Anaerobacillus alkaliphilus: one gene and its partner. The protein of the gene in region 2 binds, or shares a complex with, the protein of the main gene of each other region. Links are inferred from orthologs where the notes say so. Each region holds a gene or a part of one and is shown on either strand. Other genes may lie near its edges.

Region 1 (14,912 bases), on a different replicon or contig from region 2:
TTGTTAACTTAATGTTTTTGGTTGTTATTTGGTGGGCGTTACAAGCATTTCGCTTTGACGTGCTTGTAAAGAACCCGAAAAGTCCTCAGGGAATTGTCTTAACAATTGTCACTACGATTGCGTTAACTCATTTAGTAAGTAGCTTTTTCTTAGATTATCTGAACTACTCAAAAATGCTTCGATTCCTATTTTAACTTTTTAACTAAGCAAAGTTTGCAGTAATCGGCTGATTATGTCGACTTTTAACTACAACTTCCATGTATTTATCCTCTCTATTTGGCAAAAATGCTAGTAAGTAGAGTTCGACGAAACGAACGTTAAGGAGAGAGAGAACATGGGGAATATACAGAGAAAAGATATTATGCAATATGTAGTATACTGCATAGCTTTATTAGGTCTTTATTTTGGTATAAGTTGGAGTGGAGAAGCAACTGATCATAAGTCGACGGGCGAGCTTGCAAAGATTATAGAAGTTATGGACAAACATGAGATTGAATTAACAGATTGGACGCTTTATACAAGGGAGCATTTAAATAGTTGGAAAACTGAAGGTGAGTATGAAGAAGAATTCCGGTTACTCAAAGAGAACACTCCAGAGTTTACATGGGAACCACTTGCAAATGATGAGCTACGAGGCCAAAAAAAGGCAGTAGCTACACGTACTTACCACGACACTCGTGTCACAGAAACACTTACCTACATTGTTTACCCTCACAACGAACAACTACATTCATATCTTATATATAACGTTCATGGCGAGAAGAAAGTAACAGAAGATCAATGGCAAACGCTAGACTGGATTATACAAAATAGGCTTGAAGACTTATTTCAGAACAATACCAAAATTTTCACTTGTGTATCAGGAAACAGCAGTGATAAACTAAATTTTGGTTTTAAAAAACAGGCGGATGCGTTGTTAGCTGATTTTTCGGCACAAACAATTGAATCGTTAAAAGAGGAAACGTTCATTTCCATCTCTGCATACACTAACATATGGAACAATTCTTTAACAACGAATAATCAAAACATGAATTTACAAGTTGCAATTCGAGCAACACAAGGATTGGGCGGTAAAACAACCGTTACAATTGGAACGCCGATAATTACGACTGAATATTAATATATTAGAAACTGGACGTCGGAGGGGAATACGTTGGAAAAAATTATTGTCCGAGGAGGTAACCGATTAACTGGCAAAGTAAAAGTAGAAGGCGCTAAAAACGCCGTTTTACCAGTGATCGCTGCATCTATTCTAGGAAGTGAAGGCAAGAGCCATATTTATGATGTACCAGCACTTGCTGATGTATACACGATAAATGAAGTACTGAGAAATTTAAACATTGATGTGATATATGAGAACGGAGCTATTGAGGTTGATGCCCAAAAGGCATTGAAAACAGAAGCCCCATTTGAATATGTACGCAAAATGCGTGCGTCCTTCTTAGTTATGGGACCACTACTTGCCCGAGTTGGTCATGCAAGAATCGCTTTACCTGGAGGTTGTGCGATTGGCTCAAGACCAATTGACCAGCACTTAAAAGGTTTTGAAGCAATGGGAGCTGTTGTTGAGATAGGTAACGGCTTTATTGACGCCAAAGTTAGCGGGCGCCTAAAAGGAGCAAAAATTTATTTAGACTTCCCTAGTGTTGGAGCAACTGAAAACATTATGATGGCAGCTGCTCTTGCAAATGGAACAACAATCATTGAAAATGCTGCTGAAGAACCTGAAATCGTCTGCTTAGCTACCTATTTAAATTCAATGGGAGCAAAAGTACGTGGCGCAGGTACTGGTACAATTCGTATCGAAGGTGTTGAAAAATTGGTTGGTGCGAGCCATACAATTATTCCAGACCGAATTGAAGCAGGGACATTTATGGTAGCAGCCGCAATTACAGGTGGAAATGTGCTTGTAGAGGGTGCTTTATCAGAGCACTTACGACCTCTTATTGCCAAAATGGAGGAAATGGGTGTCACAATTATTGATGAAGAAAATGGGATCCGTGTCATTGGTCCAGAAAAACTGAAGCCAATCGATATTAAAACGATGCCACATCCAGGCTTCCCAACGGATATGCAATCACAGATGATGTCTCTGTTACTTAGAGCAGAAGGCACAAGTGTAATTACAGAAACTGTGTTTGAAAATCGTTTCATGCACGTTGAAGAATTCCGTCGCATGAATGGAAATATTAAAATTGAAGGCAGAACAGCCATTATTTCTGGCCCAGCAACATTACAAGGAGCAGAAGTTGCCGCAACAGATCTTCGTGCTGGAGCAGCTCTTGTTATCGCAGGACTTGTTGCTGAAGGTTACACGAGAGTGATTGAATTAAAACACATTGATCGTGGATACGTTGATTTTGCTGGAAAATTAAAAGCATTAGGTGCAAATGTTGAACGCGTATACGAGGTTGATCAGTCAAAACTTGAAAACCTTGATGCACCAGCACCACTAAAAGTTAATCCAAACTTAGCATAACGTATCATAGGGACTTACATCGATAAAGGTGTAAGTCCTTTTTACATTCAAAAAAGCAACAGTAAATTTACTGTTACTTTAATTTATTGTTTAAGCGCTTTCATTAGTACTACAAAAGTACTTTCTTTTTGTCTAAATCTTGCTTCATCACAAGTAACTTATAAACAACAGTTTCTGCAATTGTTTTCGGATCTTCTCTGACGACTTTGCAGCGTATTTTTTGATTTTTTAATTGATGATATTGTTGATAAATCTTATCACGATCTGTGTCTTGGCTACCGTGCATGACAACTTCCCACTTATCTGTGATGAAGATGGTGAAAACAACTAGAGCTACAACCGGTCCAATGAGGAATGAAAGAGTCATCCAAAAGCCCCCTATTAATGTAATTACTTACATTATAGCAAATGTTCATAAATTTGTTAAGAATTATTCACAAATTTGTTGAAAAGTATAGTTGACTTTCCTTAGAAAGTTATTGACAAATAGAAAAAGTCACTTCGGAGGAAGTGACTTTCACTAATAAGATTTTATGCAATTGAGAGCCCTTGCTCAAGTTCAGTCCAATCTTTTTCAGCAAGAACATTTTTTGCTAACTCACAAACACCACGGAATGCTTCAGGTGGTGCAAATTTCTGCATTTGGCTCAGCATGCCAACACGCTCATAAACGTTCATCGCTGGTAACATATAAGAAAGGTATACGGCCATTTCTTCTGGAGGAATAGAAGAACGAAGCTTAACAGAAACTTCATCTAATTCCTCATCGGTCATATGCTGCCACAATACTTCCATAACTTCTACTTCTTCTGTTTGTAAGTGATTAAGATATTGTGCAAAAAAGCGATTATAATTTTTTGACCAGTTATTCCAGGCAACTTGACGCTCTTCTTTTGATAGTTGAGGTAAAATGGCAATTGCATCATCTAAACCAACAAGAATTTCCTCGGTACTAGTATGTTCTTCTTCTAATCTTTCAGATAGCGCAGGTGCTAGCTTGTCAACTATTGGTTGAACGAAACTATCCTCGTGTTCAGCGTGACTATGTAACACTCGTGAAAGAGTTTGGAAGACTCTTGTAAACTCAGCTAAAGAAACATCATCCTCAACATTCAATGAACTAGCAGCAGACGAAATGTTACCTAACTCATACCTAAGTCCTTTATGTACAGCAGTAAATAATTCATATCGTAATTCCGTAATTATCCTACTTAGTAAATTAGTGTAAATTATTCAATAATCATAACATGTTTTGGAGGTGGTTTAAATAACTTTTGGATACTTTTTACTATGAATATAGTACTAAAATACAAAGCCGTAACCCTTAATCATTAAAACTTAACTCAACTCATATGATTGAGAAAAAGGACAATTATTGGGGGAGTTTCTAAGATGAAAACAGTAGAACATAGTGTTGTCATTAATAAACCAGTTGATGAAGTGTTTTCTTTTATTGAAGATTTGCAAAGACGGCCAGAGTGGGAACCCGGTGTGGTTGGGGTTGCGGTTTTAAAAGGTTGTTACAATCAACCGGGCGCGGTGATTGAAGTTACAAATCAAGTGTTAGGTAAGAAAATGGTCGCTGAGGCGGAAGTCATTGAATACATCGAAAATGAGAGAGTCATCTGTCGAGCAGAAAAACCATTTTATCATGAGATCGCCAATATATATGAGGATATGGACGGTAAAACAAAGTTTACACGTAGAGCGACGGCCCAATTCGAGAAAGGCGCAGCAAAACTCGCCTCCACTTTAATCATGAACAAACTAGAAAAGACGTTTAAGAAAACCGTGGAAAATGCGAAAGAAGTGATAGAAAGAGAGTGAATTGGTTTGTATTGAGGGTGTCAGGCACCTAAAATGGACAAAATTACTCGAAATGTACGTTTGGAATGGAAAAAGTAATTAGAATAGGTTGGTCCAGAATGAATTCTCTGGGCTTTTTTATTGTAGGCGGACTGAGAGGCTCTTATTTTGCCGAAAACTTTACATTTTCGGTTTTCGCGGTCACAGAAGACCTTATTTGACTAAAATCAGGCTAAAACCGCATAAAAATTAAGAAATAAGAGCCGGTGAGACCGCAAAACTTAAAAATGAGCACTTTTTTCAAAAATAAGGTCTTCTCAGTCCACTCCACCAGAACTTGTCTATCAAAATATACTAGGTTTGTCCTAAACATCCTGAATTTTTTCCTCAAACTTGGTCTAAGCCCTATCATTTTTGCATACAATGCTAGAGAGTAAAATGAAAGAGACCGTCTACTAATCACAGCACAAAATCAAAGTATGGAGGCGTATGTAATGCGACAATTAATTATTTTTGGCACGATTCTCTGCAGTATTATCCTTATTATTCCCACAATGCTAGTTCTAGCATTTCAAGGGGAAGACACTCCTGACAAATCTATGAAACCTACTGTAGTACAAACTTCCAACACAAGTTCTACTAATGTAACCATTCTACCAGCCGAAAATATTAGTGTACCTGTCTTCCGTACAAAAACGCAGGTTCTTGAAGAAGTTGACTTTGAAGAATACATTATTGGAGTTGTCGCTTCGGAAATGCCAGCAGAATTTTCTTTAGAGGCCTTAAAGGCGCAAGCATTGACGGCAAGAACCTTCATTATTAAACATATGCTAAACCCTGGAGATATTACTTTACCTGAGGGCGCAGTTGTCACTGATACGGTTATGCATCAAGTATTTCGAAACGATGCTGAACTTCGAGAGTTTTGGGGCAAGGATTATGCCTGGGCAAAAGCAAAGGTAACAGAAGCAGTTCAAGCCACACGTGGTCAAGTCATTACGTATGAAGGAAGTCCAATTACAGCTTCTTTCTTCTCAACAAGTAATGGCTATACAGAGAATTCTGAGGACTATTGGGCCAATGAGTTCCCTTACTTACGAAGCGTAGAGAGCCCGTGGGATAGTGAATCTCCTAGATACACAAAAGAAACAGTTGTTAGCTCGCAAGAATTTTTCCAAAAGCTTGGTGTGAAACTTCCGGGCGACGGTACAGTTGGAAAAATTACTTCTCGAACAGATAGTGGTAGAGTAGCGTCTGTTGAGATTAATGGAAAAACATTTACTGGTCGAGAAATACGAGAGAAGCTAGATTTAGACTCTAGCGATTTTCAATGGAAGAGAAATGGAAACAACGTAGTAATTCAAACAAAAGGCTGGGGCCATGGTGTCGGAATGAGCCAATGGGGCGCAGAAGGTATGGCAAAAGAAGGCAGAACATACCGAGATATTATTAACCACTATTACCAGGATGTTCAAATTAGCTCAATTGAACCGTTTATCGCAAATCTAACAGCTTCAAGCAGTGTCCAATAGGATGCTGCTTTTTTGAATTCTACCTTTTCAATACATCCTAAATATGTAAAAATAAAAAGGTGACTTTATATCAGAAAAATCATTTAGGGAGTAGAAACTTAATTATGATGAAAAAAATAACAGCATTCTCTTTCGTTTTAGCATTTTTAGGGGTAGGAATATATTTTTTATCCAACTATTACCTTGACGCAAAAAGACAAGCATTAATTGAAAACTATCAACCACCAGAAGAGCAACCAATGTTGGATACTGAATATGATGTCATAGTCATTGGAGGAGAACCTGAAGGAGTAGCTGCAGCAGTTTCCGCAGCGAGAAATGGTTCAAAGACATTGTTGGTTGAAAAAAGAGAAAACCTAGGTGGATTAATGACATTCGGAATGCTGAACTATATTGATATTGTTCATGGAGTTAACAATAAAAGTGCAGTAGGTGGTATTTATAACGAATGGCATAAATTAGTTGGGAGAGGTACATCCTTTGATATTGAACTTGGGAAAGCAGCATTTCTAAAATTAGTTAAAGATGAACCTAACTTAACATTGGTATTAAATACAGAGTTTGATGATGTTATAAAAGAAGATTATTCACAACATGTAATTGGTGTCAATCTTGTAAACGAAAATGGTCACTCACTTGTTTATGGCAAACGTTTCATTGATGCGACTCAAGATGCTGACTTCGCAGTAATGGCAGGAGCACCTCACTTTATTGGTGGCGAAGATATTAATATGAAGGATCGCTTAATGGCGGTTACAATTATGCTTCACCTTAAGAATGTTGATTGGAATGGTGTGCGTAAAGCAGCGAGAGACCAAAAGTTTGGATACGGAGAGGTGACCAGGTTAAATGCTTGGGGCTTTAACGACCTTCATTTTATGTACGAGCCTAAAGAGGAAAACACAAGGTTACGAGGTCTAAACATTGTCCGTGTACCTAAGAAAGAAGAAATTTTTATTAATGCCCTACAAATCTTTGGTGTTAACGGGTTAGATGAACAGGAAAAGCAAGCTGCTCTTGAAAAAGGAATTCGAGAAACAAATCATATCGTAGATTACTTGCGTAAAGAATTTCCAGGTTTTGAAAACGCAGAAGTTGCTAGTTATCCTTCAGAGTTATATGTACGTGAAACACGACATCTTTTAGCAGAATATTATTTGCCAATGTCTGATGTTTGGAAAAATGCGGATCACTGGGATAGCATTGGTTTTGGTGGCTATCCAGTAGATGTACAAGCAACGTCGATTGGTGATTATGGATACATTATGTCTAATCCTGTGCAATATGCCATACCGTTTCGATCGTTAGTGCCTTTAGAGATTGAAAATGTTCTCGTTGTTAGTCGGTCAGCAGGGTATTCATCCATTGCAGCTGGTAGTGCGAGGATTATTCCTACAGGAATGGCAGCTGGTGAGGCTGGAGGCGTAGCAGCGAGAGTTTCCATTGATCATGACCTAACATTTAGGCAGCTTTCTCAGAGTGTTGATTTAATTATGCAAGTACGCGAAACTCTATCAGCTCAGGATGCAAAAGTTGATTATTTCAGTGTTAATTATCCTTATGAAGGTGAATGGTTTGACGAATCTATCCAATTTCTAATAGATTACGGCTTAGTTTCAGGTGGTTATGAAAATGAACTGTTTGTAAACGATCATATGAACTTAATTGCTTTTTCAAACATCATTAGCAATGGATTACTTCGAATAGATGACATTCTATACCAAGAGTATTGGGATAAAATTAAGCGAGTATATTCAATTGAAGGCGCTGGTAATCATAATGTTGATCGAGATACTTTGGCAGCATACTTAGTTTCATCATTCAGCGACGAACCTGTTGATTATGACAACTGGGATACTGCTTTTCAATTAAACCTTATTGATCACTATATATATGATTTGATCCCTGAGAACCGAGAATTAATCCGTGCTGAGGTATTTTATATAGCAGAAAAATTACTAAAACATTTATCAAAATAAATTTTTAAAATCTATGAATAATTTCAGCGATCTTGTCGAAAAATAATTTGTTAAAATTTATTTGTAATTGTGTATATAATTCTCGCAATTTGATCAGACTGATTGCTGAGGTGATGATCAAATGAGAGAAGAAAATCAATCTTCTAAATTAGCAAAAATGAAGGCAAGCCTTCAAAAACAAATGAAAAAACGTTGGGTATTACCTGCAGTGTATCTTGGTTTAGCAGCGGTAGTATTAAGCGCAGTAATCTGGCTTCAAGGATCTGAAGAACAAATCGTACAAGAAGATCCAAATATGGAGCAAGGACAAACTGATACTAATCCTGGTGTAAACTATGAAGAAGCACTACCGGTAACAGCAGTCAATGAAGTATTCAAGAAGCCATTCTTAAATGAAGCAGAAGTGAACGTAATTGGTTACTTCTTCGACTTCAACGCAACTGAAGAACAACAGCAAGCTGCTCTCGTATTTTACGATAATACTTACTACCAAAACAAAGGTATGGACTTCGCATTAGAGAGTGGAGAAACATTTGATGTTGTTGCAGCATTAAGTGGTACTGTAGTTAAAGTAGAAAAAGACGCTTTATTTGGTAACCTAGTTCATATCGAACATGACAACCATGTTGTTACAGTGTACCAAAGCTTAGAAGGTGTAAAGGTTGAAGAAGGCCAAGCTGTAAAACAAGGCGAGGTTATCGCACAAGCTGGTAGAAACCTTTACAACCAAGATGCAGGAATTCACGTTCACTTCGAAGTACGTCATGATGGCGTTCCAGTAAACCCAGCAACACTATTCGATCAACCAGCAACAGCACTTCCAAATGCTGCTGAAGGCGATGTAGCTGAAGAAGCTGACGATGAAGAAGTAGAAGAACCAAGCGAAGAAGAGCTTGAAGAACAAGATTAATTTGAAAAATAGTCTCTAGCAATCGTGCTGGGGGCTATTTTTTTGTAGTATGAAACAAAAACTACGGTTACTTCAACCTAAATAATTGTTTACAGTCCAACTCGGTAGGTTCCAATCCAAACTATTGGTGGCCGCGGCGAGCAATTTTTGTTAAAGGATCAAGATCATTTTTTTAGTGCATGAGGCTAACTTCCAACAGCTCGGTAGCGAGATAGTCAAGCAAGTGACTTAGCAGGCTACGAGCATTGTAAAGGGTTGATGGCCAGTGAAGAGGGCTAGTAAGGTTTCGTCTCATACTGGAATGATCGGCTCCGGCGTTGGAGTGTTTCTTCAACAAGCGAGCACGTCCTCCTAAGGAATAACTTTTCTCGTTGGTGACCCATATCTTCATAACCGCTTTCTTTCTACTACAAAAGAGCAAAGTGATAGAGCTCGAATTTTTTTGGGCAGGGTTGAGAAGGAACACCGCGGACCATCGCTAGATCATCCAATTCGCGCTTAGTTCCGTTGGAAATAGCTTCGATCGAATAAAAAAAGAAGTGCTGTTTCCATTCCATCATTGCTTGCAGCTGCTGGCGATAAAAGATGGTATTTTTGAAGGAACACCGTTGCAGAGAATTACGGAGCTGGCAAAGCTTAATGCAATCAACGAAGACTTTGCCGGAGAACTAATGTACGCTTATAGTATTCTTTTATAAATTCGAGTAACGCAAGGTTGGACTCGTTTTAAACAGGGCATTGAGAGTAGCTCAGTTGTGAAATTTACTCACTTAAAGTCGCGGGAGAAAGAAGAACTAATTCAGGCATTGAAGATAGTTTCTGCGTTGCAAAATCAAGTGCTAGCTTCGTTTTGATTGTAATGTAAAAAGGCGCATAACGTTATGCGCCTTCTTCTATTCTTTTCGCATGAACAATTAACCGGTGTGTTGGATTGGTCATGGGGTGGCAGGTGATTAACGTAATGATATCATGTCCAGTGTCTTCTAATACTGAAATATCGCTGGGTAAAACAAGCTTGATATCTTGAACAATATAGTTTGTCATTTCTTGGTTAGTATAGATAGCAATCTGATCACCCGTAGTCAACTCATCTAACCGATTGAACAGCTTTCCAAATGCATGACTTCGGTGTGCGGCAACCGCTGTGTTTCCAGTTCCCCCTAATGGCGCAGTGCCTTCTAAAAATCCGGCTCCAAATTTTAAATTTGCCTCTGTAGCACCGTACAATATTGGTAACAACAAGTCAATCTTTCCAATCTCAATCATGCCTATAACACTACTACCAATAATCTCAGGATTTACCTCTTCTTCGACTTCAGGCATATCCTCATCGTATTTAATTTCTAACAAACGGTTTACTTCAGAGAAACTAGCTACTGCCGCATTGCTACTTCTAAACTCTTTAATGAGTTTATTTTTCTGATAGTAACTATATTGATCAGCGATCTTTGGATAAAAAATTGTTATGATGCCGACCGATATTAGGAAAATTGCCATAAACTTCTTCATTGCTTAACACCCCTTCAAAAGAATGAAGGGTGACTAACATGGTGCCTGGCACCACACTAGTCACCCTCATGTGTTACTTAACTCTTTGTCTTCTAAATAGACCTATTCCGAACAGCGTAATAATAGCACCAATTATATAGTAATATATTGGGTTGGTTTCCCCGGTTTGAGGTAATGTTGATCCATAATCACTTGTTGGAAGATCTGGTTTCTCATACTCTTCCTCTTCCTCCGGAAATTCTGGTGATACTTCGGTCGGAGGATCTACCGAATCTTCACCAGGTGGTTCTTTGATTGGTGGCTCTTCAACGGGTGGTTCTTCAATAGGAGGCTCCACTATCGGTGGTTCTTCAACTGGAGGTTCCTCTATTGGCGGTTCTTCAACCGGTGGTTCCTCAGGTGGAGGTTGAGTGGTAGCCTCTGCTGTTAAGATGATATCAAACGCACAAGATAGCCCTTGATAATCATTGCCGTAATGGAATGGAAATTCTACATTGAAAAAAAGTTCTTCTGAACTCCCGCTACTAAGATACCGAGAAGTGGTATACCCTAACAAACCTTCTAAACTACCACTGTACCATTCTGTACCATTTTGGTCTGTGACGGTTATTAGCAATGCTCGAAAAAATTTCTCGGAACCTTCCTTCTGTTTTACAGATAACCTATAGGAAAAATTTCTCCGACCATCATTTGCAACCGCTAAAGTTGCAGTAGACCAATCTCCAGGTTTAAAGTTTCCGACATTGTATAAAACCTTTTGTGGTCTAGTAGAAATCTTTACTTCCCATGTGTCTCCTTGAACTTCTTTAGTACCCAAAATAAAAAATAGACCTAGGGTTAGTGCAAAAGTACAAGTTACTGAGAGAAGAAGAGTTAACACTAGCTTTCGCTTAAGCTTCATAGGCATTCTCCTAATCTACATATTTAATTAGTTGTGTCGTTTTATTAAGTTCGCAAGTTAGAAGTATTGACAACACTCCTCTCAGCCTTGAAACATATATAAACTGTATAGGTTCGTTGAAAACGGCGACAACGTAATGTTCTTTATAGAGAACTATCTATTCTTTGATTATAAAACGTTCTAATGAAAATATAAACGTAAACTTATCTCCAAAATACATCAAATATCGTGATTATTGGTCATATCTCCTCTTAACCTTATTATTAAAACACCAATTTTATTCTTATTAAAGAACGTAAATTGAAATTTAGCGACATTGCATAGCGGTTGAAACGGAATAGTCAAATGCTCAAGAAGAAAGACAAGCTAGTAGTAAGTGCTGGAGATTTGAGTGTGGTCACCTAAATTAGGGTTATATTTAGGCATTTGATAGAAAAAAGCTTCTAATTGATAGAATAACTGAAGTATTTGATAGAATAATTAATTCAAATGATAGAAAAAGCTCTTTAATTGATAGAAAAACTTTTATTTAATAGAAAAAAGCTTTTTAAAGGGTAACGGCAACTTAGTTAGGATGATTTAAAAATGATAATTAACTAAATTGTCACGGCCAAGTACAGGACTTTACCTTATAATTATTTAAAAAAGGAGTGATCAAATGACGAAAAACAAGCGAGAACAGTCGCCCTACCTTCAAGCCCTACAAGCTCTTAAGCTGCGAATACTTCCAGAGCATCCGAAACTACCATTAATTAACGAAAAATTACGTCGACAACTCTCAGGTTACCGAGGTGAGTGCGCAGTAGACTATCAATTAACCTACCTACCCGAAAAAGACTACATAATTCTCCGTGGAATTCGCCTTTATACTGGAGAACACTACTTCCAAATTGATACCCTATTAATTACACTGAAATTCCTGCTTATTATAGAAGCAAAAAGTCATGCTGGAGAAGTTACGATTGATGAAAAAAACCATCAAATGGTCCAAGAGATCGATGGGACGAGGAAGGTTTACTAGGATCCTTTAATCCAAATATATTTTCATGAACATAACCTCAGAAAATGGTTAAATCAACAAGGCTACGCTCAAATTCCAATTCTCGCGTTAGTTGTTTTTACAAATCCCAACACCATCCTTCACACTATTTCTAACAAAGTTCTACGAAATGAATTTCTCACCATCAAAATAAACCTACTTGAAAAAACTCATCCCGAAACTAACATAACCAATAAAGAAATAAAAAAGTTAGCAAAACAAATCCAAAAACAACATCAACCGCTCCTGCCGAATCTCCTACAGGAATTTGACATTAAGGAAGAAGAACTATTAACCGGTGTTCATTGTCCGAGTTGTAACTATCTTCCGATGGCTAGAGTACATGGCACCTGGAAATGCCCCAAATGCCAAACCAAGGCCCCAGAAGCCCACCTTACCGCGATTTCTCATTATTCTTTATTAATTAGCCCTACTTTTACAAACAAACAAATTGGAAATTTTCTAAAAGTCACAAACTCACTCCAAATGAACCGCCTCCTTCAACCTCCTAAAATCGCTCGAATTGGTACCACAAAAGCAAGAATTTACAAAATTCTAAATTAAAGACCTCGTCCTATTACCTTTTTATGCATATATACCCGTCTACCTTAATAAAATGTTACAAATCAAAAGTTATCAAACGAAGGGCCTAAGAAAACTGGACGGGGGCGTATTGAAATGAGAAGTCATCTTTACATATAAGGGATGAATTTTTATAACGGGACAGCTTCAGTCTAGCTCGCGGGACCCTCATTGAATTAGGAGGCGAGAGGTGTGCACGATTACATCAAAGAACGAACAATCAAGATTGGCAGGTACATCGTCGAGACAAGGAAAACCGTCCGAACAATTGCAAAAGAGTTTGGCGTTTCCAAAAGCACAGTTCACAAGGATCTAACAGAGCGATTGCCTGAAATCAACGCAGAGCTGGCAAATGAAGTGAAGGAAATTTTGGAGTACCACAAGTCGATCCGTCATTTACGTGGTGGAGAGGCGACGAAGGTTAAGTATCAGAAAACGGAACCAGTACAAAAGAAGTTAGCTGAAACACAATCTTAATCTGAAAAAATTTTCCCTGCAGTGACAATATATGATAAAATATTACATTAGATATAAACTATTTAGTGATAGATGAATCGGCTACCAAAAGCAGGGAGGAAAAATCATGTTTGGCAGGGACATTGGAATTGATTTAGGAACGGCAAATGTACTCGTTCACGTAAAAGGAAGAGGCATTGTGCTAAATGAACCTTCAGTTGTTGCAATAGATACACATACGAATAAAGTACTTGCAGTAGGAGATGAGGCGTTCCGAATGGTGGGACGTACTCCAGGAAATATTGTTGCGCTTCGTCCGATGAAAGACGGCGTAATTGCAAACTTTGACTTAACAGAATCAATGCTTAAACATTTCTTAGACAAAGTTAATGTACGAGGATTTTTGGCGAAGCCTAGAATTCTAATTTGCTGCCCAACAAACATTACCTCAGTTGAGCAAAAAGCAATTCGTGAAGCTGCAGAAAAAAGTGGCGGAAAAAACGTGTATTTGGAAGAAGAACCAAAAGTTGCGGCAATTGGAGCAGGCATGGATATTTACCAACCAAGCGGTAACATGGTCGTAGACATAGGCGGTGGGACAACAGATGTTGCTGTATTATCAATGGGCGATATTGTCACCGCCTCTTCAATTAAAGTCGCAGGGGACAGGTTTGATCAAGAAATACTCCACTATATAAAGAAGCAATATAAGTTGTTGATCGGTGAACGTACGGCTGAAATGATTAAAATGCAAGTGGCAACTGTTTTTAAAGGTAGTCGTACGGAAGAAATTGACATCCGTGGACGTGATTTAGTCAGTGGACTTCCACGTACCATTACCGTATACTCAGATGAGATACATAAAGCACTTGAAGAGCCGGTTTCACACATTGTACAAGCCTCCAAAAGTGTCTTAGAGCAAACTCCACCTGAACTTTCTGCTGATATCATTGATCGCGGTGTAATTCTTACAGGTGGTGGCGCATTATTACATGGACTTGACCTTCTCCTTGCTGAAGAATTAAAAGTTCCAGTACTGATTGCCGATGAGCCGATGCAATGTGTCGCTAAAGGAACGGGTATTTTACTTGAAAACTTGGACAAGGTGTCGAAGCGAAAATATAAATTCTAAATTTTACAATTGAAAATATAAGTCCTATAAACCGATATATAAAGAAACAAACCATAGGGGTGAAATAAAATGATCCGTGGATTTTATACGTCTGCTGCCGGAATGATCTCACAGCAACGACGCCAGGAAATGATAACAAACAACTTAGCGAACGTGAATACACCAGGCTATCGTGCTGATGATGCGTCATTACGCGCGTTCCCAAACATGCTAATTAAAGCGATGGGAGTCGACAATCGCCCCTTAGGGAAGTCTCACACGGTCGGTGAATTAAGTACAGGAGTGTACCTTCAAGAACGCACGATGAATTTTCGCCAAGGAGATATTCATGAGACCGGAAACAGTACAGACATCGCCTTACTTCAAGGTGTCGTACCTATGAATGAAGAAACAGGTCGTCCTGGTTCATTATTTTTTACTGTTGAAAATCAAAATGGTGAAGTACGTTACACAAGGAACGGAAATTTTACAATAGATGGACAAGGTTTCCTTACGACAAGTGAGGGTCATTATGTCCTTGATAATAACGGAACAAGAATTAATGTTGGTAGTGAGGATTTTCAGATGTCTAGAGAAGGCTTACTATC
Region 2 (15,039 bases):
GGTATTTTTGGCAAAGCTTTTTTATATTGGTCATCAAAATATCCTGCAAGTTCAAGCTTTTTCTTTAATTGTTCAAAAGCTAGATATAAGTTACCTACGCCATCTGGTTGCATCTCATTAACATAGATTTGATATTGGCCTGTAGCTTCGTAGACTGTAATATTACCTCGTACGATAATGTTCATTCCGTCTTCAGGAAGAAACTTTAAAAAGCGGTTATTACCAGCAAACATAACCGCTTGAATTCTTGATTGATCATCTTTAATTGTAAAATACATATGGCCTCGGCTATGTTTCTTGAAATTAGAAATCTCACCTTTTAACCAGATATTTTGCAGGACTTCATCATTGTCAAATGCTCGCTTAAGATAATTGGTTAATCCTGATATCGTAAAAATTTGATCATTTGACATTCAAACATCTCCTTACTTAACACTTACTAATGTTTTTTTTGCAGATTGAACAGTATTAAACAACAGCATGGTAATCGTCATTGGTCCAACTCCACCAGGAACAGGCGTAATGTAAGAAGCTACTTCTTTCGCATCTTCAAAGACAACATCACCTACAAGCTTACCAGTTTCCAAACGATTAACTCCGACATCAATAACAACACAGCCTTTTTTCATGTAGCTTGCATCAATAAAATTAGCTTTTCCGACTGCGACGACAAGAATATCCGCCTGTTTTGTGATAGATTTCATATCTTTCGTTCGAGAATGACAATATGTTACAGTAGCATTTTCGTTTAAAAGTAGTTGTCCTACTGGTTTCCCTACAATGTTACTTCTTCCTACGACAACTACATGTTTTCCTTCTATTTCAATTTCTTGAGATTTAATCATCTCAACAATTCCGAAAGGAGTACATGGTAAAAACGTGTCCTCGCCAATCATCATTTTCCCAACACTAATCGGATGAAATCCGTCGACATCCTTTGAGGGATCAATGGCTTCAATAACTGCTTTTTCAGAAATATGAGCTGGTAGTGGTAACTGAACTAAAATCCCATGAATAAGTGGATCAAGATTAAACGATTGAATTTGGTCTAATAGTTGAGCTTCAGAAACCGAAGCATCTAACTTTTGAAGAACAGAATATATTCCAATTTCTTCGCAAGCTTTTTGCTTAGCTTTAACATAAGATTGACTAGCAGGATCTTCGCCAACTAGAATTACCGCTAAACCTGGTTGAACTCCCTCTTGTGCTAAAACCTCAATTTCTTTCTTCATCGCTTCTCTTTTTTCTTTTGCTAAATCTTTCCCACTAATAATGACTGCTGACATCGTTCTTCCCCCTTTAATTAATTTTCCTTTTGGTAGCAACACCAATTTATACTCTAAGTGTTTCTGCCACTTTCGATAAAACACCATTTACAAAGCGTCCACTTTCTTCTCCACCAAAGCTTTTCGCTACGTCAACTGCTTCATTCATCGAAACGTTAACTGGGATCTCCTCCAAATATTTCATTTCAAAGATAGCCATACGAATAACTGCTCTATCTACATTTCCAACGCGGTCTAACTTATAATTTTGGAGATGGTTCAAAAAAACCTCATCAATATCTGTTAAATTTTCTAGTGTACCTGAGACTAACCTTTCTAGAAATGCATCTTTTGTTTCATCCTCTTCTAAAACATTGCTTATTGCTTCCTCTTTATCTGTTCCACTCATATCCACTTGAAATAGCGATTGAACAGCTTTTATCCTAGCAAGACGTCTTTTCATATGTAAAATTCTCCTTTTTACTACATTAATACCATTTTTCTAAACTTGATCATATCATATTCTTGTCCACGATTACAGAACTCAGTTGTTATTAGTATTTAAAAAACGTTCTAAATTTATCATGGACAATTTAGAACATATCAAAACTACAATCGGCAAAAATAAAAGACGACTTTAGAAAGGGTTTACATCCTCCTAGAGTCATCCTCATCATTTTTTAATCTTGAGCTGTTTCAACAACTACTTGTTGAGTTTCAAGTTGAATTCCCACAACGTGAACATTGATGGCATTTAGATCGATTGCTGTCATCGTCCTTAATGTTTGATGTATATTATCCTGAACCTTCTTTGCCACATCAGGAATTGAGACACCGTAATTTATCACAACATATACATCTACAGAAATACCGTCTTGACCTAGATCTACTTTTACACCTTTACCATGGCTTTTTCTTCCAAGCTTTTCAGCCACACCCGTTGCAAAGTTTCCTCTCATTGTAGCTACACCCTCAACTTCAGCTGCAGCTAAACCTGTAATAACTTCAATTACCTCTGGAGAGATTTCTACTTTTCCTAGTTTTGCATATTGCTCTTCCATGTCAATCACATGATTTTTTTCAGTCATTTCTTAACCTCCTAAGGATAGTCCAATTACTCTTAACCAATTTTACCATTTATTATTTACTATTTAAATTATGAAGCTCTAAAAACTTCGTATTGAAGTTCCCACTTACAAATGTTTCATTATCTAGTAGTCTCAAGTGGAACGGGATCGTCGTATCAATTCCTTCAATAACGAATTCATTTAAAGCTCTCTTCATTGTTGCAATTGCCTCTGCTCTCGTAGCCCCATACGTAATTACTTTTGCAATCATTGAGTCATAAAACGGAGGTATAACGTAACCTGGATAAGCGGCTGAATCTACCCTAACACCTAAACCTCCAGGAGGCAAGTACATAGTAATTCTACCTGGGGAGGGCATAAAGTTTTTATCTGGGTTTTCAGCATTAATCCTACATTCAATAGACCAACCACTGAAAGTAATTTCATCTTGAGTAAAGCTCAACTCTTCCCCATCAGCTACCTTAATCTGCTGTTTTATTAAATCTATCCCTGTTACCATCTCAGTTACAGGATGCTCTACTTGAATTCTAGTATTCATTTCCATGAAATAAAAGTCACCCGTATTATGATCAAAGATAAATTCTACTGTACCAGCCCCTGAATAGCCAACTGCTTTAGCAGCAGCTACAGCAGCATCACCCATTTCCTGTCGTTTCGCCTCTGTTATTGCAGGCGAGGGTGTTTCCTCTAATAGTTTTTGAAGACGTCGCTGAATACTACAATCTCTTTCTCCTAAATGAACGACATTCCCATGATTATCCGCTAACACTTGGATTTCAACATGACGGAAATCCTCAATGTATTTTTCAATATAAACACCAGGATTCCCAAATGCTGTTTGTGCTTCTTGCTGTGTAATGGATACTCCTTTTATTAGCTCATCTTGACTTCTTGCAACACGTATTCCCTTGCCACCACCACCCGCGGTAGCTTTAATGATTACCGGATATGTAATTTGCTCTGCAATCGCAATGGCATCGTCAATATCCTTAATGATACCATTAGAACCTGGCACAATCGGGACACCTGCTAGCTTCATCGTTTCTCTTGCAACGTCCTTAGTCCCCATTTTACTAATCGCTTGTGGACTAGGGCCAACAAACGTGATATTACATTCATTACATATCTCCGCGAAGTCAGCATTTTCTGCTAGAAAACCATAACCTGGATGTATTGCGTCTACATTTGTTAGTGTTGCAACACTCATGATGTTTGTAAAATTTAAATAACTTTTAGCAGAAGCTGTAGGTCCAATGCAGTATGCTTCATCTGCTAGTCTCACATGTAATGAGTCTTTATCAGCCTCTGAATAAACACTTACCGTCTCAATTCCCATTTCATGGCAGGCACGAATAATCCGAACTGCAATTTCTCCTCGATTTGCTATTAATAGTTTTTTAATCATCTAGCTTCTCCCCTATTCCGCTTTCACTAAAAATAGCTCTTGACCATACTCCACTAGTTGTCCATTTTCAACAAGAATTTCAACAATTTCACCTTTTACTTCTGCTTCTATTTCATTCATTAACTTCATTGCTTCAACAATGCAAACAACCGAGTCAGCTTTTACCTTATCTCCTACCTTCACATATGAGGGCGAATCTGGTGACGGAGCCGCGTAAAAAGTTCCAACCATCGGAGAGGTTATTTTATATAAGTTAGCTGTTGACTTTACAGCTACCTCTTGCTTTACTTCCTCTACTGCTTTCTCAACTTGTGTTTGGACTGTAGGTGGCACTTGTGTTTGAGGTATCAACGCAGGAGCTTGATGTACGACTGGTTGCTGCACTACTTCTGCAAATTTACGCTCTTTTCTTAACGTTATTTTTGTGCCATCTACTTCATATTTAAACTCTTCTATACTTGATTGATCAATCGCTTTTATTAACTCACGTATTTCCTGAATTTTTAACATAGTTTTGTCACTCCTCATTATTATTCAATCTTTTCTTTTTCAACTTTATTTTATACTCTGTCCTACATACAATAACAATGTTTTACTTTGTCTTATGACTAAGTACTAACTTTAATGCTACCTTAAATTTAAACATTTTTAAAGTTTTTTTTCTAATTATTAGGCTCTTTTCGTAAACATTGCTCCTGCGGTTACTCGTCGCACAAAAAAACATTGCTCCTGCGGTTACCGTCGCACAAAAAAACTGTTGCTTTTTTATCCTAAAAATATCCTGAAAATATCCGAAAAGTACCTAGATGAAAATATCAGCCAATTATTAAGACGAGGAATTGTTTCAACAAAAAAAGGCGTCCTTACTAATCATAAGGGACACCTTTCTCTTTTATTCTTCTTCTGTCACTGGCTGAACAACATCATTTTTATATTGTTTAAACACAGGAAATTCTGAAAGGTTATCAGGGATTTTTCCATTTTCTAACAAGATGATTTTTACAATATTTTTATTTCTCGCCATATGAAACTTATCACCATACTCATTTTCCTGTGTATACTTCTTAAGTGACTGATAGTCTTCTTCCTGAATGGAAACATTGTAGCCGTCATTGTCATCTGTTTCAATTTGTTGTTGGAATCCTACTTCAAACTCTACAATTTGAATTTGGTCATTTTTCATGTTTCTGGTTTGTTCTAGTACTGCTTTTGCACCTTCTGTTAAGTCCGTCCATTGCATGATGATCTCTCCCTTACAAATATTAAACTTAGTAATCCATGTAAAAATTACTAAATTACCTTTACTTTACCAAGGAGGTATTATACCACTAATATATAGGAATTGCACCTCATAATAGCAATTTCCAAAAAACTCTCTTATTATAAGTAAAAAGGCTGGTCTAAATTGACCAGCCTCCCCTAAATTATTTATTTGTTGGTTGAAAAGCAACTGCGATTTTTTCCATTCCTAGTTGTTCACGAGCCATTAAGTTAATTTTTACAGCATCTTCTCTAGATAATTCATTAGCTTTGACAATAATTTTCACTTCATCACCTTCAGCAATTACCAACACGTCTTCATAGCCTTTAGTTTTAATTAAAGTTTCAAGCATTTCTTCTTTTTGAGCTAATACTCTTAGGCTTTCAATGTTATCTAATGCTCTACTTTGAACATCTGCAGAAGCATCAACTGAAGCAATAACAGCTACATAATCTTCACTTAAACGATCTCTAGCAATTTGTCTTTCTAAGCGAATAGAATTGAAAACTTCATCGTTTGTAAAGCTAGTTAAGATTTTGTCGTCAAACATTTCGTCTAGCTCTTCCCCAGTTACTTCTTCAAATTCAACGAAATTACTACCATTTTGCTCTGCCTCTTCGCCTACATACGCTAATTGGTCTGTTGGAATTGGAGATGTAATGTAATACACCGATAATACAATAATTAAGCTTAGCATTGTTAATAACCATACAGTTTGTCTTTTTAATACCATTTTTTAATCCCCCTTTGTTTTCTTAGGTAATACTGAAACTCTATGTGAAGGTACATCTAGTACTCTACTTACAGCTTCTACTACCCATGTTTTCACTTGAATATTTTCAACTCCATTTGCCACAACAAGAACACCTCTAATTGCAGGTTTCTCTACTCTTGATACTAGTGGCTCCTCTTTATCACCAGTTCGGATGATGACAACTTCATCCTCTCTAGTTAGATCCTCCACCTTTCGCTTGCCACCTTCGCGATCAGTTTCATCAGTTTTTTGTTCTTTTGTACTTTTGTTTCTTTCAAAGACTTGGGTTTCAGTTTCTGCTAAATTTATCATGACAGTAACATCAGAAACACCAACTATTTGTTCTAATGTTTCTCTAAGTTGTTTTTCATAAGTATATTCATAGTCTTGCATGGTCTTCGGTCCATCACCTGAGCTTTTTCCTGTGAAGACCGGAACTGCATCGCTAGTATCCTTTGTATCTTCCTTAAAAACCGGAACACTCTCCTGTAAATTACTAGACTTTGAAAAGTTACTAAAAATCATTAGCGCAAGACCAACACACATGACGATGGCTAAGTATTGAAGAGGACTACTTCTTTTTTTCTTTTCACCTTTGTTACTTACCATTAGTTTCTTGAACCATTTCCCATCTGAATCGTTTTTTGTCATTGATCTACACTCCCTCCTTCCATGAAAACTTCAATTTTATTTTGTGGTACTGGCCAAGTGGTTGCTAAGTATTTAATAATTTCTTGTTTGCCGACGGTGGTTTCTATCACTGGTTCAACTTGTCTCGAAGTATCTATGCTTACAAGTGCAACGGTGGGAATACTTCCATTTTCATTTTCTTCTTCACTCTTTTTACCTCTTAGGTGAATGGAAACTTTCGAAATACTATTTAAATAATCTTCTTCTTGTAAAAAGTCATCTAGGTATACATGTACATCTACCACTTCCTTATCAAACCTATGAACCAACTCCTCTTCAACTTGTCTCTTCAGTTGGACAGCCACCTGTTCTGAAATATATGCAAGTTGTGCGCGTTGTATTTCTCTTTTCTTAAATTCTACTGAATTTTGTAGTGCTTCTTCCTGAATTTGATTTGTTAAACCTATTGAAGACACCCAACTATCAACATCTTTTGAAAAAATCGAGAAAAGAGGAGTTAAGATAATAACTAGTAATAACAAACCTACAACCATCTTTACATATCTTTGCAAACTAGAATTAGGTAGGAGGAGTTCTAGGATGGTTGCTAAAAGAATTAATAAGATAATGTTACTTATCCACTCTGTTAAAAATTGCATCGTTTCCTCCCCCTTTCTTAAATGTAGAATATAGAATGTAAGTATTAATTAGGATCTTAATTCATAATTCTTAATTCGTAATTCTTAATTGCTATCGCATCATTAACGATAAGTTTCCTGCCGCTACCATGATTGTAATAGCCAGAAAAAACATTAAACAAACTGTGGCAAGCGCTGCAAAAACAAAGATGACTGCTTTTCCAATAATAGACAAACTGTTTATAATCGCACCGCCACCAAGCGGTTGCAATACTGCCGCTGCAAGGTTGAAAATCAAAGCTAGAGTCAGAACTTTAATTGCTGGAAAAGCACAGATAAGTAAAAGAATGGCTAGTCCCACGATTCCAACAGTATTTTTTAATAGAATTGATGCTCCCATGACGGTATCTGCAGCGTCTGTAAATACTCGTCCAACTACCGGGACAAAATTTCCTGTCACAAACTTAGCCGTGCGGATCGTTATTCCATCAGCGACTGCTGTTACAGCACCTTGAACAGAAATGACTCCAAGGAAGATTGTTAGAAAAATCCCTAAGGTACCAACACTTATATTTCGCAGAAGATTTGCTAGCTTAGTGACTTTATAATGATCAGTTAACGTGCTTACTAGACTAAGTAGTGCTGATAAAAAAAGCAATGGTAGTACAAAATGCTTGATAAGTAAACCACTTGAATTGACTAAAAAAATTATTAGAGGATGAAATAGAGCTACAGACGTAAGACTTCCTATTGAAGCAAGTAACGCTAATAACAAAGGTAATAAGGCAATCATAAAGTTTATCATTGACGATATGGCTGATTGTGCATAATTAACAGCTACATAAAAACTATTAATAGCAATAATCAATAGCACCATATAAACAATCGCGTTAGCTACTTTACTTACTGCATTTCGCTCAAACGCTGTTTGGAGGTTCTGTAGGATGATACTAAATACAGTAAGTAAAATTAATGTTCCTAATAACTTGCCATTCACAATCAGTTCATGAAAAAAATAACGAACAAAACCTAATAACCATTCTTTTAGCGAAAATTGCTTTTCACCACGTACAAACTCCAAAAATGAGCCTTTTTGATTTTCTGGGAGAAAACCGCCATATTCTGTAACGATTTGTTCCCAGTATTCTCTTATTTCATCTATTCCTAATTGCGAGAGCTGTTGTTCTACTAGATTTTCTTGGGGTGGTGGTTCTGCCATTGCTACAGTAGGTACAAGAAAGAAAATAAAGACTGCTATAACGAATAGTTTTTTCATCATTTAAACCCCTATCTTAGAAATCCCAAGATGAATTCCATTAGTACGGTAGTAACCCAATCACGGTTTCAATAATCGCTGTAATGATGGGAATAGCCATGACTAATATAAAGACCTTACCAGCTAATTCAATTTTTGAAGCAATCGCTCCTTGCCCTGCATCTTTGGCAATTTGGGCCCCAAACTCTGCAATATATGCAATTCCTATGATTTTTAAGATCGTTTGGACATATACCATATTAATATTTGCATTGACGGCAATCTTTTGAAGCATCGTGATTATCATATAAATCTGATCAATTAAGAAAATAAATATAAGAACGCCTACGAAAACAGTCAATAAAAATGCAAAAATTGGTTTTTGTTCTTTTACTACAAGGGCTAAAAATGTTGTAATTAACCCTAAGCCGACTATCTGAATAATCTCAATGGCGAAACACCTCCCTATTGAAAGAGAAAGACACCTTTAATTTTTTGAAACAAATTATCTACAATTGAAGCGACCATATAAAGTACAACAACAAATCCGATCAAGGTTACCCAGTGAGCCCAGTCTTCTTTACCCATTTGCTTCAATACTGTATGGATCATCGCTACTACAATCCCAATCCCAGCAATCTGAAATATTGTGTTTACATCATAGCCCATGACTCTCTCCTCCTTAGCCTAAAAACCCTACATCATTAAGATGACAATTAACAACCCTGTCAAGAACCCTAGGCTCTTTAGCATTTTTTCATAACGATTTTGTGACTCAATTGCATCCCCTTCTTCACGTTCCAAATGGTTTAGTGTCAAGCGTATCTGTTTTTGTTGATGGTCTCGGTCATGTTGCCCTAAAGTCGCACCAAACTGACTCATAACCTCGAGTTCCCCGTTACATAAAGCAGTCAAATGCCAGGTTTCTTTTAAACTTTCTTCCCAGGCTTTATGTACACTACTTTCACCTTGTTTTAATCTTTCTGAGAAACAAGTGAAAAAGTATGATATAGGTTTTGGTAGCTGTTTCGCTATATGCTCACTCGCTTCTGCTAACGGCGTAAGCCCATACATGATTTCTGACTCTAATGATTGCAATGCAACTTTTAGTTGTCTTAGCTGTCTCGGTCGTTCAGTTAACCTTCTGGCAAACTCAAACCCTACCCATGTTGTCGCAATTAGTATTAAAATCGCTCCTAATATTTTCAAGTTAACCTCACCACATCTTTTCCTTTTTCATCTCGGATCCTTGTTACTTTACCTGGTTTATAGCCCCTAGCTAGTTCCATACATCGGGTAAAAACATTCATCGTCAGCAGCTGTCTTATTGTTGGACGATCCATAACATCTTCAAATTTATTCCCATGGACCGTTGTGATTATTTTTACACCAGAATGAATTGCTTCCATAATCGCTTCACTATCTTCTTTACGACCAATTTCATCAACGATTAATACTTGGGGGCTCATTGACCTTATCAACATCATCATGCCTTCAGCCTTAGGACAAGCATCTAATACATCTACCCTGTGTCCTAAGCGATGTTGGGGTATCCCTTTTACTGAACCGGCAATCTCAGAACGTTCATCCACAATCCCAATTTTCATTGATGGAATTGATCCTTGGCCTTCGCTAATAATTCTAGCAATGTCTCTAAGTAACGTTGTCTTCCCAGTTTGTGGTGGTCCAATAATTAATGTATTGTGCCATTCCTCATTACTAAATAAATACTGGCTATAGCGTTCTGCCACACCAATTTTTTGCCTGGCTACTCGTATATTAAAGGAGCTAATATCCCTGATAGCCTTTACTTGTCCTTTATCAGTAATGACTTTGCCAGCTAAGCCAACACGATGACCACCTCTGATCGTTATATAACCTCTTTTTAATTCTTCTTCAAAGGCATATAGTGAATAATCACTTAATTGATTTAAAAGGTGCATGGCATCACTTGCTGTAATGTAATACGGGCTTTCTATAATTTTCGGAAATACTGGTTTACCTTCAATAATGAATTCTAGTGGTCGATGGACGCGTATCCTTATCTCCTCCACCTTTTCCTTGGTGCTAGAAGGTAAGTTTACGACTATTTCCCTTATTTTCTCTGGTAAAACAGCTAAAATCTCATCCATCTCACACCCACCTTCCGTTTTAAGTCTTGTACTTGTCTTACTATTGAAAATGTATGCATGCTTGGCCATAATATGACTAATCATTTCGTTTTTATCTTCTAACACCAATTAAAATGAGTAAAACTCCGCAACCAATGAGAAATAATTTACTAAATGATAATTTGTCCGCCATTCCTACTAAGCCAATACTCATTGTTAAAATCAAAATAATTGGCCCGACTATCGCTAATGAAGCATTAATCATTACTGCTTTATCTACAGCGTTGAATTTCAACATTAACGTAGCTGCGGTTATTTCTATTAAGCCGGAGATCATTCGTAAGATAACCATTCCTAGTACCGCTGTTTCCACAGCGGCTAACCAATTTTTCATCTACTCCACCTCAACTAAAGTTATTAAGCACACTTCTGTTTCATCATTAGTACAAGCTTATGTCCTACCTTACAAACATAGAACACAAAAACACCTATCTAGGCAATCTAGATAGGTGTTAGTAAAACGAAGTGGTTTTTAAATCATAAGGCTCTTTTCGAAAACATTGCTCCTGCGATTACTCGTCGCATAAAAAAACTGTTGCTTTTTTACCCTAAAATAATCGGAAAAATATCATAGATGAAGATATCTGCCAATAAATTATGGAAGAAAAGAGCAATACTTACTAAATTAGTTGTGAATTCTAAGTATTTTGTGTAAAAATCCGATTTTTGGGATTTTTACGAAAGCAACAAACATTGCGAAAACAGCCAATCATAAAAAGGTCGACTAGGATGTCGACCTTTCTTTTTTAAGCTCTTGACATATATGCTGAGTTACGAGTATCTATTAATAGAACGTCACCTTCGTTAATGAAAAAAGGTACCTGTACGGATAATCCTGTTTCTAAAATAGCAGGCTTCGTACCACCAGATGCAGTGTCACCTTTAATTCCTGGTTCTGTCTCAGTAACTTTCAGTTCTACTGTGTTTGGAAGTTCTACTCCAAGAGTTTCTCCTTGGAATGTCATTACTTGAACAACCATATTTTCCTTTAAGAACTTTAGTTCATACTCTAGTACAGCTGATGTTAGCTCGATTTGCTCATAAGATTCATTGTCCATAAATGTATGAGTGTCACCGCTAGCATATAAATATGCCATACGACGGTTTTCAATATGAGCTTTTGCTACTTTCTCACCAGCACGGAATGTTTTTTCTTGAATTGCTCCATTACGTAGGTTACGAAGCTTTGAGCGAACAAACGCTGCACCTTTTCCTGGCTTAACGTGTTGGAAATCAATGACCTGCCAAAGACCTCCATCTACTTCAATTGTTAAACCTGTTTTAAAATCATTTACTGAAATCATTACTTTTTCCTCCTAATTTTATTCACCTAATATTAGTAATTCTTTTGTTGAATAGGTTAGCGATTCGTTTCCATTTTCCGTGATAACCGTATCATCTTCAATACGTGTACCACCAACACCAGAAATATAAATTCCAGGTTCTACTGTTACAACCATTCCTGGTATTAATATTGTATCAGACTTCATAGAAAGACCAGGTCCCTCATGAACTTCCATTCCTAAACCGTGTCCTGTTGAATGGCCAAAATATTCGCCGTAGCCTTGTTCAGTAATGTAATCCCTTGTAAGAGCATCTGCTTCCTTACCAGTCATTCCAGGTTTAATGCCTCTCATGCCTCTTAACTGAGCTTCTAATACAGTTGCATAGATTTTTTCTAATTCACTAGACGGTTTACCTACTGCAACAGTTCTTGTAATATCTGAGCAATAGCCTTTATAGTATGCACCAAAATCAAGGGTTACAAGCTCACCCTTCTTAATTACTTTGTTTGTAGCCACACCGTGTGGCAACGCAGAACGGATACCTGAAGCAACAATAATGTCAAATGATGAAGAAATAGCTCCCTGCTTTCTCATGAAAAACTCTAGTTCATTAGAAACATCCAACTCCGTTAGACCTGGTTTTATGTATGTAATAATATGGTCAAAAGCGGCATCGGCAATTTTAGCAGCTTCCTTTAGTATCTTAATCTCTTGTTCATCTTTAATCAAGCGTAAACTTTCAATCACACCACTAACGGGTACAAGTTCTGAATTAGTAAAATTAGTTTTGTATTCTTCATATTGAGCAAAAGAAACATAAGATTTTTCAAAACCTAATCTTTGGATACCTAATTCATTCAACTGATGAGCAATTTCCTCGTTTAATGAATTTTTATGCTGGATAATTTCAAAGTCTACCGCTTGTTCAGATGCTTGATCTACATAACGGAAATCCGTAATAAATCTTGCTTCTTTTTCAGTAACTAGAGCGACACCTGCAGTACCTGTAAAACCAGTTATGTATCGACGGTTATACTCACTCGTAACCAATAAAGCATCAATATTATTTTCGTTAAACTTTTCGCGAAGCTTTTTTAATCTTTCCATTATATATCCTCCTTTACTAATGACAATAGGGCAAGTTTATAGCCTTTAGTTCCTAAACCAACAATTTGACCAACTGTAACTGGGGATACTACTGAGTGATGTCGAAACAATTCTCTAGCGTGTACATTTGAAATATGAACCTCGACAGTTGGATACGATACGCTGGCAATTGCATCTCTAATTGCATAGCTATAGTGTGTGAAGGCACCTGGGTTAATAATGAGTCCATCATACTCTTCATCTTCTGCATTGTGGATTGAGTCAACAATATCACCTTCATGATTGGATTGTTTGAAATCAATCTTGCAACCAATTTGGTTAGCTAGCAACTCTAAACTATTTTTTACATCATCCAAAGTTTCTGAACCATAAATATGTGGCTCCCTTTTACCAAGCCTATTCAGATTAGGTCCGTTTAATATTAAAATCTTCTTCACCATTTTCCACCCCCAAAAAACAATTCACGCCTGTTTTTTCGTGTAGTCAAAGATATAAAATTTTCAGTAAAAACGAAAAGAATGCCCTAATGGACATTCTATCATAAGCTAATACCCTTTGAATAGGTATAGATACTGCTACTTCTGTTGTTCACTAAACTCATATGAAATGGAATAGCCAATAAAAACCCCATACAATATGTATAGACATAAGCTTGTAATAATTGTATTTAAATCTAAATTTACCAATGGTTTTAAGCCTGGAAAAATGGGATTTAAGAAATAAAACACAACAAACCATAAGCCAGAACCAAAAAACAAACCTGGCCAAATACTATTAAAACGTGCAAATAAGAAACGGTACAGAAATGCTACTGCAATTGATAAGACTGCAATTACTACAATACCTACAAGTTGACCAATGTAACCATTTTTCCAATCTCCTAATGCCCAAGGCATTAAGACTAAAGCTGGTCCTACTCTAACAAAATTAAAAAAGAATGCAAGATACCCGATAAAGCTCCAAATTAACCCTCCAAAAAAACCAATAGTAGCAACAGTTGTATGAAAACTCATCGGCTCTTCGTGTTTATTCTGTTCAAGTTTTTCCATGATACATCACCTCAACTTTAGTATGACCTGTATCTATTCAAACTATAGCATCATATAAATACAAAAAATAAGTGTAAATAATGATTGAATTGGGAATATTATATAGTAGAAAAATAAATTTTTTAGAGGGAATTACTTTCCTTACGTAGAATATAATTTGTAGATTTTCCATTTATATTTTAGTTTTGCCCATAAAAGTGTTCCATGAGAGTCGTGTTTAGCATAAAATAAGAAATATCCAAAGACTAAATATTCAGAATACTACGTAATAGGACTTTATCTCTTTTACTTTCACAAAACTCGGAGGTGAGCACATGACTAGATATTCTTTTCATCCGCTAATATTATGTGTTTTAGGCTTATCAATCATCGGTCTATTCTACCGGCTTTATACAGAGCCCGTAGCATTGTTTCAGCAAGCATTATTTATGGTTGTGTTTGTTGCTATCATTTTCTTTCTAGTAAAGAGATTTTTAGCACCTAAGTTTAGCTCTGGGAATTATTATAGCTCACAGCCTCAAACAAAACGAATGACTTATAAAGCTTCTCCCAGTAGCAACGTAATTCCACATAAAAAGAAAAAAGATGTAAAGAAATTTAATCGACCTCTTGTAAAAAAACGGACTGACGTTACATTGACAGTCATAGAAGGAAAAAAGAATAAGAAAAAAAATCGAGCTCTCTTTTAAGAAGCTCGATCTTTTTTTAATACCATGTCTTGAAGAAACTCTCTGTTTTTTCCCTACCGATCTTAATTAACTCTGCTTTTTCTTCATCTTTCAGTTCAAAATCAATGGTACTTACGTTATCGACAGGTATAAAAACGATGTTCTTTGCATGTTCTTCTGAAATATATCGCATATCATGTGCTGTCCTCATCGTCTTGAAGAGAGAAGTAAACATATCTACCGCGTTGGTAATCCTATTCGGAGGCATTTTATCAAGATCAGGCTTTAAATTAAAACCAATTACTGGACGATCTAATCTCATTGCTTTCTTCTTCATAAATAACCATATAGGAAAATTACTTAGTACACCGCCGTCAACAAATATAGACGGTTGCCCTTTGCCGTCATAGATCCGAATTGGTTCGAAAAAATATGGCAGGCTACTACTCATTCTTACAGCTC

What was found.
Region 1: the proteins of DS745_RS14865 (region 2) and DS745_RS04845 are in contact, whole or in part, in a crystal structure (PDB 3TUF), measured with the Bacillus subtilis proteins. The link is inferred for Anaerobacillus alkaliphilus from one-to-one orthologs.

Annotation. Positions count from the first base shown.
Region 1 is NZ_QOUX01000020.1:10,751-25,662, forward strand. What follows is about bases 6,955-9,811. They hold DS745_RS04845 (stage II sporulation protein SpoIIQ), read left to right. Parts: upstream 6,955-7,917; coding sequence 7,918-8,706; downstream 8,707-9,811. Other genes in these bases: DS745_RS04840 (FAD-dependent oxidoreductase), read left to right, coding at 6,955-7,796; DS745_RS04860 (class D sortase), read right to left, coding at 9,586-9,811. In the rest of the region: DS745_RS04805 (DUF1146 family protein), read left to right, coding at 1-194; DS745_RS04810 (YwmB family TATA-box binding protein), read left to right, coding at 335-1,120; murA (UDP-N-acetylglucosamine 1-carboxyvinyltransferase), read left to right, coding at 1,154-2,479; DS745_RS04820 (hypothetical protein), read right to left, coding at 2,589-2,846; DS745_RS04825 (hemerythrin domain-containing protein), read right to left, coding at 3,011-3,712; DS745_RS04830 (SRPBCC family protein), read left to right, coding at 3,872-4,306; spoIID (stage II sporulation protein D), read left to right, coding at 4,780-5,817; more of DS745_RS04840, read left to right, coding at 5,922-6,954; more of DS745_RS04860, read right to left, coding at 9,812-10,215; DS745_RS24515 (LPXTG cell wall anchor domain-containing protein), read right to left, coding at 10,289-11,116; DS745_RS04870 (nuclease-related domain-containing protein), read left to right, coding at 11,775-12,137; sporulation transcriptional regulator SpoIIID, read left to right, coding at 12,930-13,214; mreB (rod shape-determining protein), read left to right, coding at 13,321-14,325; DS745_RS04885 (flagellar hook-basal body protein), read left to right, coding at 14,395-14,912. UniProt on the Bacillus subtilis protein: Involved in forespore engulfment and required for anchoring membrane proteins on the forespore side of the septal membrane. Forms a channel with SpoIIIAH that is open on the forespore end and closed (or gated) on the mother cell end.
Region 2 is NZ_QOUX01000045.1:125,313-140,351, reverse strand. The notes cover bases 3,968-6,951. They hold DS745_RS14865 (SpoIIIAH-like family protein), read right to left. Parts: upstream 5,753-6,951; coding sequence 5,183-5,752; downstream 3,968-5,182. Other genes in these bases: spoIIIAF (stage III sporulation protein AF), read right to left, coding at 6,421-6,951; spoIIIAG (stage III sporulation protein AG), read right to left, coding at 5,756-6,424; DS745_RS14870 (hypothetical protein), read right to left, coding at 4,651-4,998; accB (acetyl-CoA carboxylase biotin carboxyl carrier protein), read right to left, coding at 3,968-4,268. Also shown: xseA (exodeoxyribonuclease VII large subunit), read right to left, coding at 1-413; bifunctional methylenetetrahydrofolate dehydrogenase/methenyltetrahydrofolate cyclohydrolase FolD, read right to left, coding at 426-1,286; transcription antitermination factor NusB, read right to left, coding at 1,333-1,728; DS745_RS14885 (Asp23/Gls24 family envelope stress response protein), read right to left, coding at 1,946-2,353; accC (acetyl-CoA carboxylase biotin carboxylase subunit), read right to left, coding at 2,406-3,758; more of accB, read right to left, coding at 3,771-3,967; more of spoIIIAF, read right to left, coding at 6,952-7,062; spoIIIAE (stage III sporulation protein AE), read right to left, coding at 7,154-8,317; spoIIIAD (stage III sporulation protein AD), read right to left, coding at 8,358-8,747; spoIIIAC (stage III sporulation protein AC), read right to left, coding at 8,762-8,965; stage III sporulation protein SpoIIIAB, read right to left, coding at 8,993-9,505; spoIIIAA (stage III sporulation protein AA), read right to left, coding at 9,502-10,428; DS745_RS14825 (YqhV family protein), read right to left, coding at 10,520-10,801; efp (elongation factor P), read right to left, coding at 11,214-11,771; DS745_RS14815 (M24 family metallopeptidase), read right to left, coding at 11,790-12,860; aroQ (type II 3-dehydroquinate dehydratase), read right to left, coding at 12,860-13,297; and 3 more genes. UniProt on the Bacillus subtilis protein: Involved in forespore engulfment. Forms a channel with SpoIIIAH that is open on the forespore end and closed (or gated) on the mother cell end.